Azoarcus sp. CIB: one gene and its partner. The protein of the gene in region 2 interacts with the protein of the main gene of each other region in a pairwise test. Links are inferred from orthologs where the notes say so. Each region holds a gene or a part of one and is shown on either strand. Other genes may lie near its edges. The genes, in order: minD and epsG.

Evidence for each region.
Region 1: the proteins of epsG (region 2) and minD interact in binary tests that used the Bacillus subtilis proteins (3 or more experiments, as listed by UniProt). The link is inferred for Azoarcus sp. CIB from one-to-one orthologs.

What each region holds. Positions count from the first base shown.
Region 1 is NZ_CP011072.1:2,984,814-2,991,829, reverse strand. The notes cover bases 181-3,127. They hold minD (septum site-determining protein MinD), read right to left. Parts: upstream 2,089-3,127; coding sequence 1,273-2,088; downstream 181-1,272. Other genes in these bases: hslO (Hsp33 family molecular chaperone HslO), read right to left, coding at 3,006-3,127; minC (septum site-determining protein MinC), read right to left, coding at 2,120-2,899; minE (cell division topological specificity factor MinE), read right to left, coding at 1,011-1,271; AzCIB_RS13215 (methyl-accepting chemotaxis protein), read left to right, coding at 181-948. Also shown: more of AzCIB_RS13215, read left to right, coding at 1-180; more of hslO, read right to left, coding at 3,128-3,890; AzCIB_RS13190 (ArsC family reductase), read right to left, coding at 3,887-4,255; AzCIB_RS13185 (Tex family protein), read right to left, coding at 4,281-6,617; AzCIB_RS13180 (D-hexose-6-phosphate mutarotase), read right to left, coding at 6,731-7,016. UniProt on the Bacillus subtilis protein: ATPase required for the correct placement of the division site. Cell division inhibitors MinC and MinD act in concert to form an inhibitor capable of blocking formation of the polar Z ring septums.
Region 2 is NZ_CP011072.1:923,031-929,845, reverse strand. Bases 2,471-5,216 are described here. They hold epsG (chain length determinant protein tyrosine kinase EpsG), read right to left. Parts: upstream 4,406-5,216; coding sequence 3,536-4,405; downstream 2,471-3,535. Other genes in these bases: epsF (chain length determinant protein EpsF), read right to left, coding at 4,410-5,216; AzCIB_RS04075 (glycosyltransferase family 2 protein), read right to left, coding at 2,570-3,532; AzCIB_RS04080 (O-antigen ligase family protein), read right to left, coding at 2,471-2,568. In the rest of the region: AzCIB_RS04085 (Atrophin-1 multi-domain protein), read right to left, coding at 1-1,168; more of AzCIB_RS04080, read right to left, coding at 1,165-2,470; more of epsF, read right to left, coding at 5,217-5,807; polysaccharide export protein EpsE, read right to left, coding at 5,821-6,672; AzCIB_RS04055 (EpsD family peptidyl-prolyl cis-trans isomerase), read right to left, coding at 6,689-6,815. UniProt on the Bacillus subtilis protein: May be involved in the regulation of capsular polysaccharide biosynthesis. Autophosphorylates in vitro. Phosphorylates and activates in vitro two UDP-glucose dehydrogenases, YwqF and TuaD, as well as the DNA-binding proteins Ssb and SsbB.

The DNA of each region.
Region 1 (7,016 bases), 2.1 Mb from region 2 along the record:
GGGGAAGCCGGGCGGGGCTTCGCCGTCGTTGCCGACGAGGTGCGCAAGCTTGCGGAGCGGGTCAACACGGCCGCGGTGGAGATTACCGGGAACATCGACGGCATGATCGGCCGGGTGGTGACCACGCGTGCCGAAAACGAGGTCATCAATACCGATGTGTTGCAGGCGCGCGAGGTGGTGACACGCTCGGCAACGCATTTCCGGCACATGGTCGGCGAGTTCGAGGTGACCGGCGAGCAGCTGCTGCAGATCGCGACCGCGATGGAAGAGTTGTCGGCGACGAACGCCCAGGTGCATGAGAACGTCACGGCGATCCACGACCTTTCCGGCACGGTGGCGACGCACATGGAAGAATCGGAGGACTGCGCGGTGAAGCTCGCGCGCGCGACCGAGTCGGTGCAGGAGCTGGTGTCGCGCTTCAAGACCGGCGCCGGCGAGTTCGATCACGCGGTCGATCAGGTGCGCAGCTTCCGCGACCGTATCCAGGTCCAGATGGAAGAGATGCGGGACGGCAGTGTGGATGTGTTCGACCGGCGCTACCAGCCGATCCCGGACACTTTTCCGCCGAAGTTCAAGGTGTCGTGGGGCGAGGAGTATGGCCGTCGCTGCCAGAAGTTGCTGGAGGATTGTCTGGGCTCGATTCCCGGTTGCGTCTATGCGGTGGCGGTGAACACCGATGGTTACCTCTCCGCGCACAACCTCAAGTATTCGAAGCCGTTGACGGGCAGCCGGGACACCGATCTCGCGGGCAACCGTACCTGCCGCAAGTTCGACAGCCCCGCCGAGATCCGTGGGGCGCGCAATACGGAGCCGTTGCTGCTGCAGACGTTCCGCCGCGATACGGGCGAAATCCTGTGCGATCTGGCGATGCCGGTGATGGTCGGCGGGCGCCACTGGGGCAACGTGCGCGTCGGCCTGACGGCCGAGGCGCTGATCGCGGGACGATAAGCGGGAGAACCGCCGGGCGCCGTCGCGCGCCCGGTTGCGTGCGGCGTCTGCCGCGCGTGGAGTCAGCGTGCCTGTTCGGGCAGGACGATGTTGACTTCGAGGACCTCGTAGTTGTCCTGCTTGTCGAGATGGACCTTGATGTCGTCCGGATTGACGGCGACGTACTTCGAGATCACCTCGATCAGCTCGCGCTGCAGTGCGGGCAGGAAATCGACCTTGGCCGTGTCGCCGCTGCGCTCGTGCGCGATCAGCAGCGACAGGCGGTTCTTGGCGATTTCCGCAGTCTTCTTCTTCTCGCCGAAGAGGCGGGCAAGGAAGGACATCTTACTTGCCTCCGAACAGGCGCTTGATGAGACCCGGCTTTTCGTAATTCACGTAGCGCAGTTCGCGGGTCTCGCCGAGGAAGCGCGCGACCACGTCGGTATAGGCTTCCGAAACGTCGGAGCCCTTCAGGTGGATGGCGGGCGTGCCCTGGTTCGAGGCCTGGAGCACGGATTCGGACTCGGGGATCACGCCGATCAGCGGCACGCGCAGCAGTTCCTGCACGTCCTTGTACGACAGCATCTCGCCGTCGTCCACGCGCTTGGGCGAGTAACGGGTGACGAGCAGGTGTTCCTTGACCGGCTCCTTGCCTTCCGCGGCGCGACGGGATTTGGACTGCAGGATGCCGAGGATGCGGTCGGAGTCGCGCACCGACGAGACTTCCGGGTTGGTCGTGACGATCGCCTCGTCGGCGAAGGTCAGCGCGAGCACCGCGCCGCGTTCGATGCCGGCGGGGGAGTCGCACACGATGTAGTCGAAACCCATGTGCTCGAGGTCGTGGATGACCTTCTCGACGCCTTCCTCGGTCAGCGCATCCTTGTCGCGCGTCTGCGATGCGGGCAGCACGAAGAGGTTGTCGCAGTGCCTGTCCTTGATGAGTGCCTGGTTGAGCTTGGCGTCGCCGTTGATGACGTTGATGAGGTCATACACGACGCGGCGCTCGCAGCCCATGATCAGGTCGAGGTTGCGCAGGCCGACGTCGAAGTCGATGACGGCCGTCTTGAAGCCCCGCAGGGCCAGGCCGGAGGAAAAGGCGGCGCTGGTGGTGGTCTTGCCCACGCCACCCTTGCCCGAAGTTACGACGACGACACGAGTCACGGTATGTCCTTCCTGAAAGTGTGCACTGCGCTCAGCCGAGTTGCAGCGATTCGATGTCTAGTTTCTGTTCGGCGCCGCCGGCCGTAAGTCGCACGAGAGCCGGCCGGCCGGCGACGGAGGCGGGAATGCCCTGTTCGAAGGTGCGGTAGATGCCCGCGATGGACACCAGCTCGGGACCGAAATTGGTCGTCACGATGCGGGCCTCGGTGTTTCCGTGGGCGCCGGCCAGTGCGCGGCCGCGCAGCGGGCCGTAGCAGTGGATGCTGCCGTCGGCGATGACTTCGGAGCCGTTGCTCACCCCGGCGAGGAGTACGAGGTCGCCGCCGCGGGCATACACCTGCTGGCCGGAGCGCAGCGGGCGGTCGATGTAGAGCGTGTTCCCGCCGGGTGCCGGTGCCGCCGCTGGGGGCGGTGCGGGCTGTGCGGCCGGAGCAGATTCCGGGCGCGCCTGCGGGGCGGGGGCGGCGGTGCCCTGGCGCTCACGCAGTTCGGCGCCATCCAGGATCGCCAGGCCTGCCTGACGCGCCGACGTGGCGAGAGCCTCGGGCAGGTTGCGCACGCCGACGGGTTGCAGCCGGTAGCGGCGGAACAGGCTCGCGAGGCCGACCCAGTCGATGCGTTCGGGATGCGAGCTCACGCCGGAGAAATCCAGCACGGCCGCTTCGCCGTTGAAGAAGTCGGGCATGCCGCCGAGCATCAGGTGCAGGGCGTCGGCAAGCCGTGCCGGTTCGGTTTCGCGCAGGACCGCGATGGTGGCACCGAGCGTCGCGTTGCGGAACTCGATCGAACGGGCGGCGTTGGGTGCGGACATGGGTGCGGAGAGGCCGAAAAGCTTTAAAGTCTACTGACGACAGGGGAATCGGGCAAGGCTCTCGCGGTGCATGCTGTCATGCACCGTCAGCGCCTTGCAGGGCGGTTCAGTGCAGGGTCGGGGGCGACTCGATGCTGCCGGGTCCGGACTCGAAGAATTCGTCGATTTCGTCGGGCTGGAAGCGGTATTCGTGGTTCGAAAGGTCGTCGCGCACGATCAGTTCGCCGTGTTCGGCGTAGATGCTGCGGACTTCGCTTTCGCCGAGTGCGCGCAGCATCGCGATGATCTTGTCGCGGTCGGGCGGAAAATCGTGGATCACAGGGCGCGCGTCGTACAGACGCACCGTTTCCTCGGCGAACAGACGGCCGAGCAGGGTCTCGGGGTCGAGCGCGAGGAGTTCCTCGCGCGTGACGGTCTGAGCGAACTGGTGCGCGCGCGACCACCCGTCCTCGTCGCGCGCATCCGCGCCGGGCAGCTTCTGCAGGAACAGTGCGGCGGCGGCGTCCTTGCTGCACGCGAGCCACAGGCCGGCCGGCTGCTGTTCGGACTGCTGCAGGTAATGCTCGAACACCGCGGCGATGCTGTTGCCTTCGAGCGGGACGAGGCTCTGGTAAGGCTGGTCCATGCCCTCGACGTCCAGCGTGAGCTGCAGGATGCCGTCGCCGACCAGTTCCGACAGGCGGTCGCCTTCGGGAACGTGGTCGTCGAAGGCTGCGAAGCCGCGCAGGTTCAGGGCCTCGTTGCAGTCGATGACGAGCAGGCGCACCGGGCCGTGGCCCTGCACCTGGAAGGTGAGCCGGCCCGCCTGCTTGAGGTTGGCGGAGATCAGCGCGGACACGGCGCTCATCTCGCCGAGCAGGGTGCCGACGTTGCGCGGGTAGTCGCGGCCCTTCTGCAGCGCCTGCCAGACGTCGTCGAGGCGCACGACCGCGCCGCGGATGTCGAGGTCTTCGAGCAGGAATCGGCGCACGTAGCTCTTGTGGTCCTTCATGGTTGGGCTCCTTCCCGGGCGAATAGCGCCACGAGGCGTTCGGGGTCGAATCCGGCGATGGTGTCGCCCGATGCGGTCTCGATTACCGGCCGGCGGATGACGCTGGTGTGCGCGGCCATCAGTGCGATGGCGTCTGCGGCACAGGCGATGGTCTGCTGCGCGGGATCGAGTTTGCGCCAGGTGGTGCCGCGCGTGTTGACCAGGGTCTCCCAGCCGAGTCGGTCGCACCAGCGTGCGAGCGTATCGGGGGAGATGCCGGATTTGCGGTAATCGTGGAAAGTGTAGGCGATGCCCTGTGCGTCGAGCCAGGCAAAGGCCTTCTTCATCGTATCGCAGTTCTTGATGCCGTAGATCGTCGTGTTCATCGTCATGCTGTCGTTGGGGCGGCGCTTACTTGCGCAGCGCGCGCGCCAGCGCGTCGGCCATCGCGCCGGCGGCGGCGGGGCGGTCGTTGCCGCGCGCCGCGCCGCGCGGCGTGCTGCGGTCCTGGCGCGGAGCGTCGCTGCGGCCACGCGGTGCGTTGTCGCGCGCGCCGCCGGTCGGGCGGGCTGCGGTCGGTTCGTCGCTCATGCGCATCGTCAGCGCGATGCGGTTGCGCGGGAGGTCGACTTCCAGCACCTTCACCTTGACGACCTGGCCGGCCTTCACGACGCTGTGCGGATCCTTCACGAAGCGCTCGGACAGCGCGGAGATATGCACGAGGCCGTCCTGATGGACGCCGATGTCGACGAAGGCGCCAAAGTTGGTGACGTTCGTCACGACGCCTTCGAGCATCATCCCCGGGGCGAGATCCTTGAGTGTCTCGACGCCATCGCGGAACGAGGCGGTGCGGAATTCCGGGCGCGGGTCGCGGCCGGGTTTCTCGAGCTCGGCGAGGATGTCCTGCACGGTCGGCAGGCCGAAGCGGTCGTCGGTGAATTCGACCGGGCGCAGCGTCTTCAGGAAGCTCGCGTTGCCCATCAGTTCGCGCACGTTCTTGCTGACCTTGGCGAGAATGCGCTGGACCACCGGATAGGCTTCCGGGTGCACCGAGGAGGCGTCAAGCGGGTTGTCGCCGTTGGGGATGCGCAGGAAGCCGGCGGCCTGTTCGAAGGTCTTGGGGCCGAGGCGCGGCACCTTCTTCAGCGCGTCGCGGCTCGGGAAGGGGCCGTTGGCGTCGCGGTGCTCGACGATGTTGCCGGCGAGCGTGGCGTTGAGGCCGGAGATGCGCGCGAGGAGCGCCGCCGAGGCGGTGTTTACGTCAACACCGACGGCGTTCACGCAGTCCTCGACGACGGCATCCAGGCTCTTCGCGAGGCGCGACTGGTTGACGTCGTGCTGGTACTGGCCGACGCCGATCGACTTGGGGTCGATCTTGACGAGTTCGGCGAGCGGATCCTGCAGGCGGCGGGCGATCGATACCGCGCCGCGCAGGGACACGTCGAGATCCGGGAATTCGCGTGCGGCGAGCTCGGACGCGGAATACACGGACGCGCCGGCTTCGGACACCGTGACCCGGGTCAGGCGTAGTTGCGGCAGCGCTTCCATCAGGTCCGCGACGAGCTTGTCGGTTTCGCGCGAGGCGGTGCCGTTGCCGATGGCAACCAGGTCTACCGCGTGCTTTTTCGCCAAGGCGGCCAGCGTCGCGAGCGAGCCTTCGCGGTCGCGGCGCGGCTCGAAGGGGTAGATCGTCGCGGTATCGACGAGCTTGCCGGTGCGGTCGATGATCGCGATCTTCACGCCGGTGCGGATGCCGGGGTCGAGGCCCATCGTGCAGCGTGCGCCGGCCGGGGCGGCGAGCAGCAGAGCCTTGAGGTTGCGTGCGAACACGCGGATCGCTTCCTCTTCGGCACGCTCGCGCAGTTCGTTCATCAGTTCGAGTTCGAGGTGTAGCGAGATCTTGACGCTCCACGCCCAGCGCACGCTGTCGCGCAGCCAGCGGTCGGCCGGACGGCCCTGGTCGCGGATGCCGAAGCGTGCGGCGATGCGGCCTTCGCAGGGGTGAGGCGCGTCCGGGTCGGGCTGGTCGACGGTGAGCGCGAGGCGCAGCATGCCTTCGTTACGGCCGCGTAGCAGCGCCAGCGCGCGATGCGAGGGCATGGTGGCGACGGGTTCGCGGAAGTCGAACCAGTCGCGGAACTTCGCCCCCTCGGTTTCCTTGCCTTCGATGACGGTCGAGCTGACCTGGCCGTTTTCCTGCAGCCAGGTGCGCAGCGTGCCGAGCAGTTCGGCGTCTTCGGCGAAGCGCTCGATGAGAATCTGCCGCGCGCCGTCGAGCACGCTCTTGATGTCGGCGAAGCCCGCTTCCGCATTGAAATAGCGTTCCGCTTCGGCCTCGGGGACCAGGGTGGGGTCGTCCAGCAGGGCCAGCGCGAGCGGCTCGATGCCGGCCTCGCGGGCGATCTGCGCCTTGGTGCGGCGCTTCTGCTTGTATGGGAGGTAGAGGTCTTCGAGGCGCTGCTTGGTTTCGGCGGAGGCGATCTCAGCGGCCAGCGCGTCGGTCATCTTGCCCTGTTCGGTGATCGACGCGATCACGGCGGCGCGGCGATCCTCGAGCTCGCGCAGGTAGCCGAGGCGTTCTTCGAGGTTGCGCAGCTGCGTGTCGTCGAGGCCGCCAGTGACTTCCTTGCGGTAGCGGGCGATGAAGGGCACGGTGGCGCCTTCGTCGAGGAGCTGGATGGCGGCGACGACCTGGCGGGGCTGGGCGGCGAGTTCTGCGGCGAGGCGATGTTCGATCGGGGGAAGCATGGATTCTGGCGGGCGCGTGCGCGGGCAGCGCCGTTTGTCGGGAGAGAGGGGGGCGATGGTGCAACAGGCGGGCTTGCCTGTGCAAGCGCCGCCCGGTTGCAGGGAGTATCGCGTCAGAGCGCGATCAGGCTCTGGCGTCCGACCCAGCTTTCGCCGGCGTCGAGCTCGATGCGCCGGCGCGCGGCGGCGGCCTCGACGCACAGCATGTGGCGGAAGCCGTTGGCGGGGATGTCGGCGAGCGCGGTGCAGCGCTCTTCCCAGGGGTTCCACACGACGACGTCGGGGAAACCGTCTGCGTTGATGCCCAAGCTGCGGCCGCCGTCGCGCAGCAGCAGCGGGCGCTTCACGTCGTGATAGATGCGGTCGGTCTCGTCCTCGACCACGAGGACGTCGCCGGAG
Region 2 (6,815 bases):
GGCTGCGGCCGCTGCTGTTCACCATCACCGTCGCGCTCGCGCTCGGCGGGAACACGACCGCCTGCGCCCAGGTCTCGAAGCTGCCCGATACCGTGCCGCTCGTCCGCGTCCACGGCCCGCGCATCGACAGCAGGTTGAGATTGCGCTCCGCCTCGACGGGCCGATCGTCGCCATCGACCCAGCCGTCGACCGCGACCACCTGCCGCAGCCCCTGGCGGATGCGTTCGAGATCCGCCGCCGCCACGGTGTTCCAGCCGCCGCGATGCAGGTTGAAGCCCGACCCGTTCTCGACGTAGATGACGTAGGGCGTGCCGCGGTTGCGGTCGACGACGTAGGCGCCATAGGTCTTCAGCGTCTCGGCCACCTTGCGCACGGCCGGCGTCTGGATGCTGCCGACGTTGAACTCGGGCGGCAGCATCACCAGCGCGCCTTCGGGGATCTTGCCGGTATTGGTCGTCGCCGCGTCACGGTCGGCCGACGTGGCCGGGAAGACATAGGCCGGATTCGCCGACAACGCGTTGTAGGTCAGCGACATCGCCAGCGCATGGCGGTACAGCGGCCGCCCGTCGTCGATCTCGTGCTTGCGCATCAGACCGCCCGAGGTCGGCACCGCGGCCGCCCGCGCGCCCTGGAAGTAGTGCGCCGGATCGCCCCAGCCGCGCCCGTCGAGGCGCGTCCACGCGTACTGCGCAGCCATCCACTGCCCCGCCGACTGGCGCAGCTTGTAAAAGGAATGGATGACACCGGCGACCGGATCGACGATGTCCGCGTGCCCATCCGCAGCGCTGGCCGGTATCACGTCCGCGGGCCAACGCGGGATCGCCACCGTGCGATGGACGCCCGCATCGGGGTCCCACACGCCCTTGCTGTTCGGCGGCCCGACCACGGTCACCGGCGGATCCTCGCTGCCCGCGACGAACACGCCGGTCGACCAAGCCCCTTCGGCGATCGACGGGTAGTAGTCCGACTTGGGAATCACGAAATCACTGAACTTCGGGTTCACGGGGCGGCTGTTCCACGGCGAAGTGGCCGCGAACGGCGTCTCATAGCTACCCCACACCGTCCCGTTCTGCGCCGCGACGCCGCCGCCGGCGAGTGCCAGCGCCAGCCCGCAGGCCGCGAACGATGCAACGCGCGCGCCCGGGGGGCGCCGGATGATATTTGTCATGCTGTGTCTCCTTCCGTCTGCGTCGCCGCGCTTGCCGTCGCCGTCCGGCTCAGCGCAACGGCGCAGGCGGCGCCGAGCACGAACCACACGTACCAGTTGAAGGCGAGATAGGCGAGGACGTTGTCCGATGCGGAAATGATCAGGTACTCGACGACCAGCGCAATCGCGACGAAGGCGCCGAGGCGGTCGACCGCGGCCATGCGCCGCAGCGTCGCGAACAGGCGTGCGAACAGCCACGCGAAGGCCGCGAGGCCGAGCACGCCGAGTTCGAACAGGATCTGCACGTAGATGTTGTGCGCGCCGAAATTCACCCCGCCCGAGTACGGGAAGAAGACCGGCGCGAAATGCTTGAACGCGCCCAGCCCATAGCCGAGCGGCAGGTTCCCGGGGCCGATCCAGCGCAGGCCGTACTCCCAGATCTGCAGGCGCCACGCGAAGGAATTGAGCTTCGCGTACTGCACGATCTCGTTGCCGCTGCCCAGATCGAGGACGCGCTCGTGCACCCCCGGCACCAGCAGCGCAAGCGCCGGCGCGAGCAGCAGATAGACGAGGTAGCGCCGCTCGAACATCAGCGCATACAGCGCGAAGATCGCGAAGCAGGCGACCCACGCGCTGCGCGTCTGCGTGAGCAGCAGCAGGCCCAGCAGCACCGGCACGTAGGCCGTCAGCAGCGCGCGGCGCAGCGGCGTCAGCACGACCGCCGGGCTCTTCAGCGCGTACAGCGCCAGCAGCAGCACCAGCGTCAGGTAGAACGCGAAGATGTTCGGATGGCTGAAGGTGCTCTTCAGGCGGAAGGCCTGCAGGCCGCCAGCCAGCCCGTGCAGCGCCAGCTCCGCGAACCCGTACGCGGCCGGCAGCAGCGACGACAGCAGCACCAGCTTCACGCACACCTTGAAATCGCCCTCGCCCTTCACGAAGTGGAACGCGCTGACGAAGACCGCGAAGTAGGACAGCAGGCCGAGGTAGCTCCGCACCGCGTCGCCGGCGTTCGGCGCCATGCCCACGCCGACCAGTGCCGCGATCAGGAAGCCTGCCCAGGGCGCGCCCATCCGGCGCGGAAAGCGCTCCGGCCGCGCCGCGACCAGCAGCACGGCGATCAGGATCACGAAGGCATTCACCAGCCCGCCGAAGCCGATCGCGAGGCCGCCCACCGCGACGCGCGTGTTCTCGAACACCAGGTCGCCCGCCGCGCGCAGCAGCAGCACCAGCGCGAGCAGCATCAGCCGGTCGTACAGGAAGACGATCGCGAGCACCAGCAGTGCCGGCAGCGCCAGCAGCCGCACGACGCTCCCGGACATCGCCTCCGCGTACAGCGGCAGCGCCAGCCCGACCGCCAGCGCGACGAGCAGCGCGCCGCCGGTCAGCACGGCAGGAGGGGGCGATTGCACCGCGTAGCCCACGTCAGTACCCGAAGCGCCCCGTCATGCGCCGCTTGGCCGCCCGCGCGAGCGCCACGCCGCACAGCAGCGCGCTGCCCGGACGGGGCGTCGTCGCAACGATGCGACGGCCGAGCCGCAGCACGTCCTCGAACGACCCGGCGCCCGCGAACACGTCGAGGAAGCCCCTCAGCGCCTGCGCGGCCTGCTCGCGCGGCAGGCGCGCATACTCGTCGGAAAACTTCTCCAGCATGCGCCGGTGCCCCTGGATCAGGGACGCAGGATTCGACGAGATGCGATGCTTGTCGGCACCATTGTGGAAGTACGAGACCAGGTAGTCCTCGACGCAGCAGAACTTCGTCACGCGGCTCAGGCGGATCGACAGATCCCAGTCCTGGCAGCTCCTGAGGCCTTCGTCGAGACCGCCCACGCGTTCGAACACGTCGCGCCGCACGACGATGCTGGAGAAGGTGCCGACGTGGTTCGCGACCAGCAGCGCATCGGCGACGCTGCCGTCGAGGCTGCGGTCCGAGCGCGACACCTCGTGGCCGTCGCGGTCGCGGCCGATGAACCAGGTGTACGCGAGGCCGTACTCCGGCCCGCGCTCGCCCAGCAGCGCGATCTGCCGCTCGAGCTTGCGCGGCGCCCAGCTGTCGTCGCTGTCGAGGAAGGCGATGAAGTCGCCGGTCGCGACCCGCACGCCGGTGTTGCGCGCCGCAGCCCCGCCGCGGTTGTGCTCATGCGCGACGTAGCGCACCCGCGGATCGCCGATCGCCGCGACGCGCTCGCGCGTGTCGTCGGTCGAGGCGTCGTCCACGACGACGATCTCGAAATCCTCCAGCGTCTGCGCCAGCACGCTGGCGATGCACGCACCAATCGCGTGCCCGCGGTTGTAGGACGGAATCACCACGCTCACGAGCGGCGCAGGCACGCGGCGCAACACCTGCTGCGCGGCGGCGATCTCGGGGTCGTCGGTCAGGCGGCTCATGTCTCAGTCCCCATTCATCACGGCACCGGCCAGGCCCACGCCGGACTCGCGCAGGCGCTCCGCATAGCGGCGCACTGCCGCCATGCGGCTCACGTTGCGCCGGGCGACCATCAACGCCGCGCGCGCGCGCGCCGCCACCATCACGCCGTCGGCGCAGCGGTCGCCCGCAGCGGTATCCAGGATGACGATGTCAAAGGCCGTCGCGTACTGCTGCAGCAACTGCGCCAGCACCGGGCGCGACAGCAATTCCTGCGGGTTCGGCGGCACCACCCCCGCGGGCAGCAGTGCGAGCGAGCGCAGACCGGGCACCGGCCGGATCGCGTCCGGCGCGGGGCGGCCGAGGAGCAGCGCGGAGAGTCCGCTGCGGCTGTCGATGCCGAACAGGGTATGCAGCGACGGCCGGCGCAGGTCGGTATCGATCAGCAGCGTGCGCAGCCCCAGCTGCGAGAACACCACGCCCAGGTTCGCCGCCATCCACGAGCGTCCGGCGCCGCGCTCGGCGCTGACCACCGCCAGCAGCCTGCGCCCCGCGGACGGGTCGAACCAGCGCAGCATCAGCTGGCTGCGCAGCGCGCGCAGCGCCTCGACCTGCGCCGAGAACGGACTGAACGCGGCGACCACGCTGCTCGACACCTTACTGTCGCCCGGCTGCAGGCAGGGGTAGTCGAACTGCCGCGCCATCGCGTAGCGGATGTCGCGCTCGCTCGCGAGGCCCAGCTCCACCGCGGCCTCGCCAAAGCGCAGGCCCTTGTCGCGCTGCAGGCGCGCGATGCGTTCATTCTCGTCGGCGCGCAGGCGTCCGGCTGCCATCAGGATCGCGCCGATCGAATGCTCGCCCTTGGGATCGAGGGCGCTGCTCAGGGGTGCGTTCATGGGATCAATAAGCTCCAGCAGTTCGACTCGACACTCGCGCCCGGCTAGCCCGGTCGCCCCGCCGGCTGCCCGGCACGCTGCCGAGCACCGGCACACCCGGCAGCCCTGCGAGGTCATCCTCGCCACGCACGCGCCGGTCGATCAGTTCGATCAGCAGCGCGCTGCCCACTCCCAGCACGACGCCGACAACCAGCGCCAGCGCCAGCTTGATCAGCAGGCGCGGACCGGACGGCCACATCGGCGTCGCCGCGGGCGTCAGCACCGCCACGTTGATCTGCTGTGCCTGGCTCTCCAGGCTGGTCGCCGCAAGGCGCTGCGCCACCTGGTCGTAGGCCTTCTGCGCGCCCTCGACATCACGCTGCAGCACCGCGATCTGGTCGCGATGCGCCTGCAGCTGCAGCACGCGCGCCTTCTGCGCCTGCACCGCCGCCGCCACCTCCGCCTCGCGCGCCGCGCTCATGCGGCTCGAGGTACCCAGCGACGCGGCGATGCGCTGCGTCTCGGCGCCGACACGCTGGCGCAGCGAATCGATCACCGCGGCGAGCTTGCCGACCTCGGGATGGTTCGGCCCCAGCCGGCCGAGCATCTGCTCGCGCTCGGCCTCGCGCCGGGCGAGATCGGCCTTCAGGTTCGCGATCAGCGGGTTCTGCGTGACCTCCGGCAGCGATTCGGCCGACCCCGCCTGGCTGTGGCGCGACCGGCTCTCGGCCCGCTGCCCCTGCACCTGCACGAGCTGGCTCGACAGCTCCGCGAGCCGCGCGGTCTCGACGTCCAGACGGCCGTCCGCAGTGACGATGCCGTGCTTCTGCTGATAGTCCGACAGGCGCTTCTGCGCCGCCTCCAGCTCCTCGCGCAGGCCCTGCGTACGCTCGTCGAACCAATGCGCATACTGGCGTGCCGGCTCCACCCGCAGCTCCAGGGCCGTCTCCATGTAGGCCTTCGCGAAGGTGTTGGCGATCATCGCCGCGAACTCGGGCTGCGAGGCCGTGTAGCGGATGCGGATCACGTTGCTCTCGCGCGCCGGCTTCACCTCCAGGCCCGAACGCAGCACCGCTCCGATCCAGGCGCGGAGGTCCCCGGTACCCTCGGTCGCCGCCTGCCACTGTTCCTGGAACTGCGGCAGGCGATCGAGCCCCGCGAGCTCCACGACGCGCAGCGCCACGCGCTCCGAGCCGATGATGTCGACCTGGGTCGCGATGTGGCCGGCAATCAGCTGCGACGGCATCATCCCGCCCGCCATCGGGTCGGCCGATTTCGCGTCGACGACCAGCATGGTCTCGGCCGAATACTTCTGCGGCAGCACGATGCTCACCGCGAACGCCGCCGCCATCACGACGAACACCACCGCGCACACCAGCCCGAAGCGCGCACGCAGGACGCGCAGGAATTGCCCCAGATTCATGATCGACCCCGCCTCAGAACAGGCTTTCCTTCACGTAGATGATGTCGTCCGGCCGCAGGCGGTCTTCCAGCGCGGGCTCGATCACCGCGAGATTGCCGTCGGGGGCGCGGCGATGGATGCGCAGCCCGCGAACCGTGCCGCGCAGCGTCGGCCCGCCGCCGGTCGCGAGCGCCTGCATCACCGTCATGTTGCGTTCGAGGCGGAAGGCGCCCGGCTTCTGCACCTCGCCGTAGATGTAGAACACGTCCGCGCGCCGCACGTAGATCACGTCGCCGGGGGAGAGCATCACGTCCGCATCGGCATCGCCACGCTGGAACAGCGCCGGCAGATCGAGCTCTCGCCGGATGCGCTGGCCGTCGCGTACACCGACCAGCACCAGCACGTCGTCGCCGCCCGCGGCGATCCCGCCGGCGTTCGCGAGCATGTCCGTCACGCGCACGTTGAAGGTGTCGAGCGGATAGCGTCCCGGCTTATTAACGTGCCCCAGCACCGCGACCTGATTGCCGCGGATCTGCACCGGCAGCACGGTTACCTGCGGCTGCAGCACGAAACCGCCCGCCCGCAGGCGCTCCGCGACCAGCGCTTCGGCAGCCGACACCGTGCGCCCGCCCAGCGGCACGCTGCCGATCAGCGGGAAGGTCAGCGCGCCGGTCTCCGACACCCGCCCCTCGGTCGTGAGGTCGGGGTTCTGGAAGACGCTGATACGGACGATGTCGCCCGGCCCCAGCACGTACTCGCGCGCGTTCTCCTCGACCGGCGCGGCCACCGCCACCGCCCCCAGCGGGGCCGCCCACGCCGGCGCGCACGCCAGACACGTCAGCAGTGGCAGATGGGACAGGACTCGGAACAGTTTCGACAACGGCATGGGTGCTCTTCCTCGATCATTGGGATACGGGCGCAAGCGGCACCTCCGCGGCGTCCGCCTGCGAAGCCTCCGCCGGTGCCGCAGCGGTCGCGGACGACGCCGCAGGCGCATACTCGATGCGTGCGCCGCCGCGCAGACGCTCG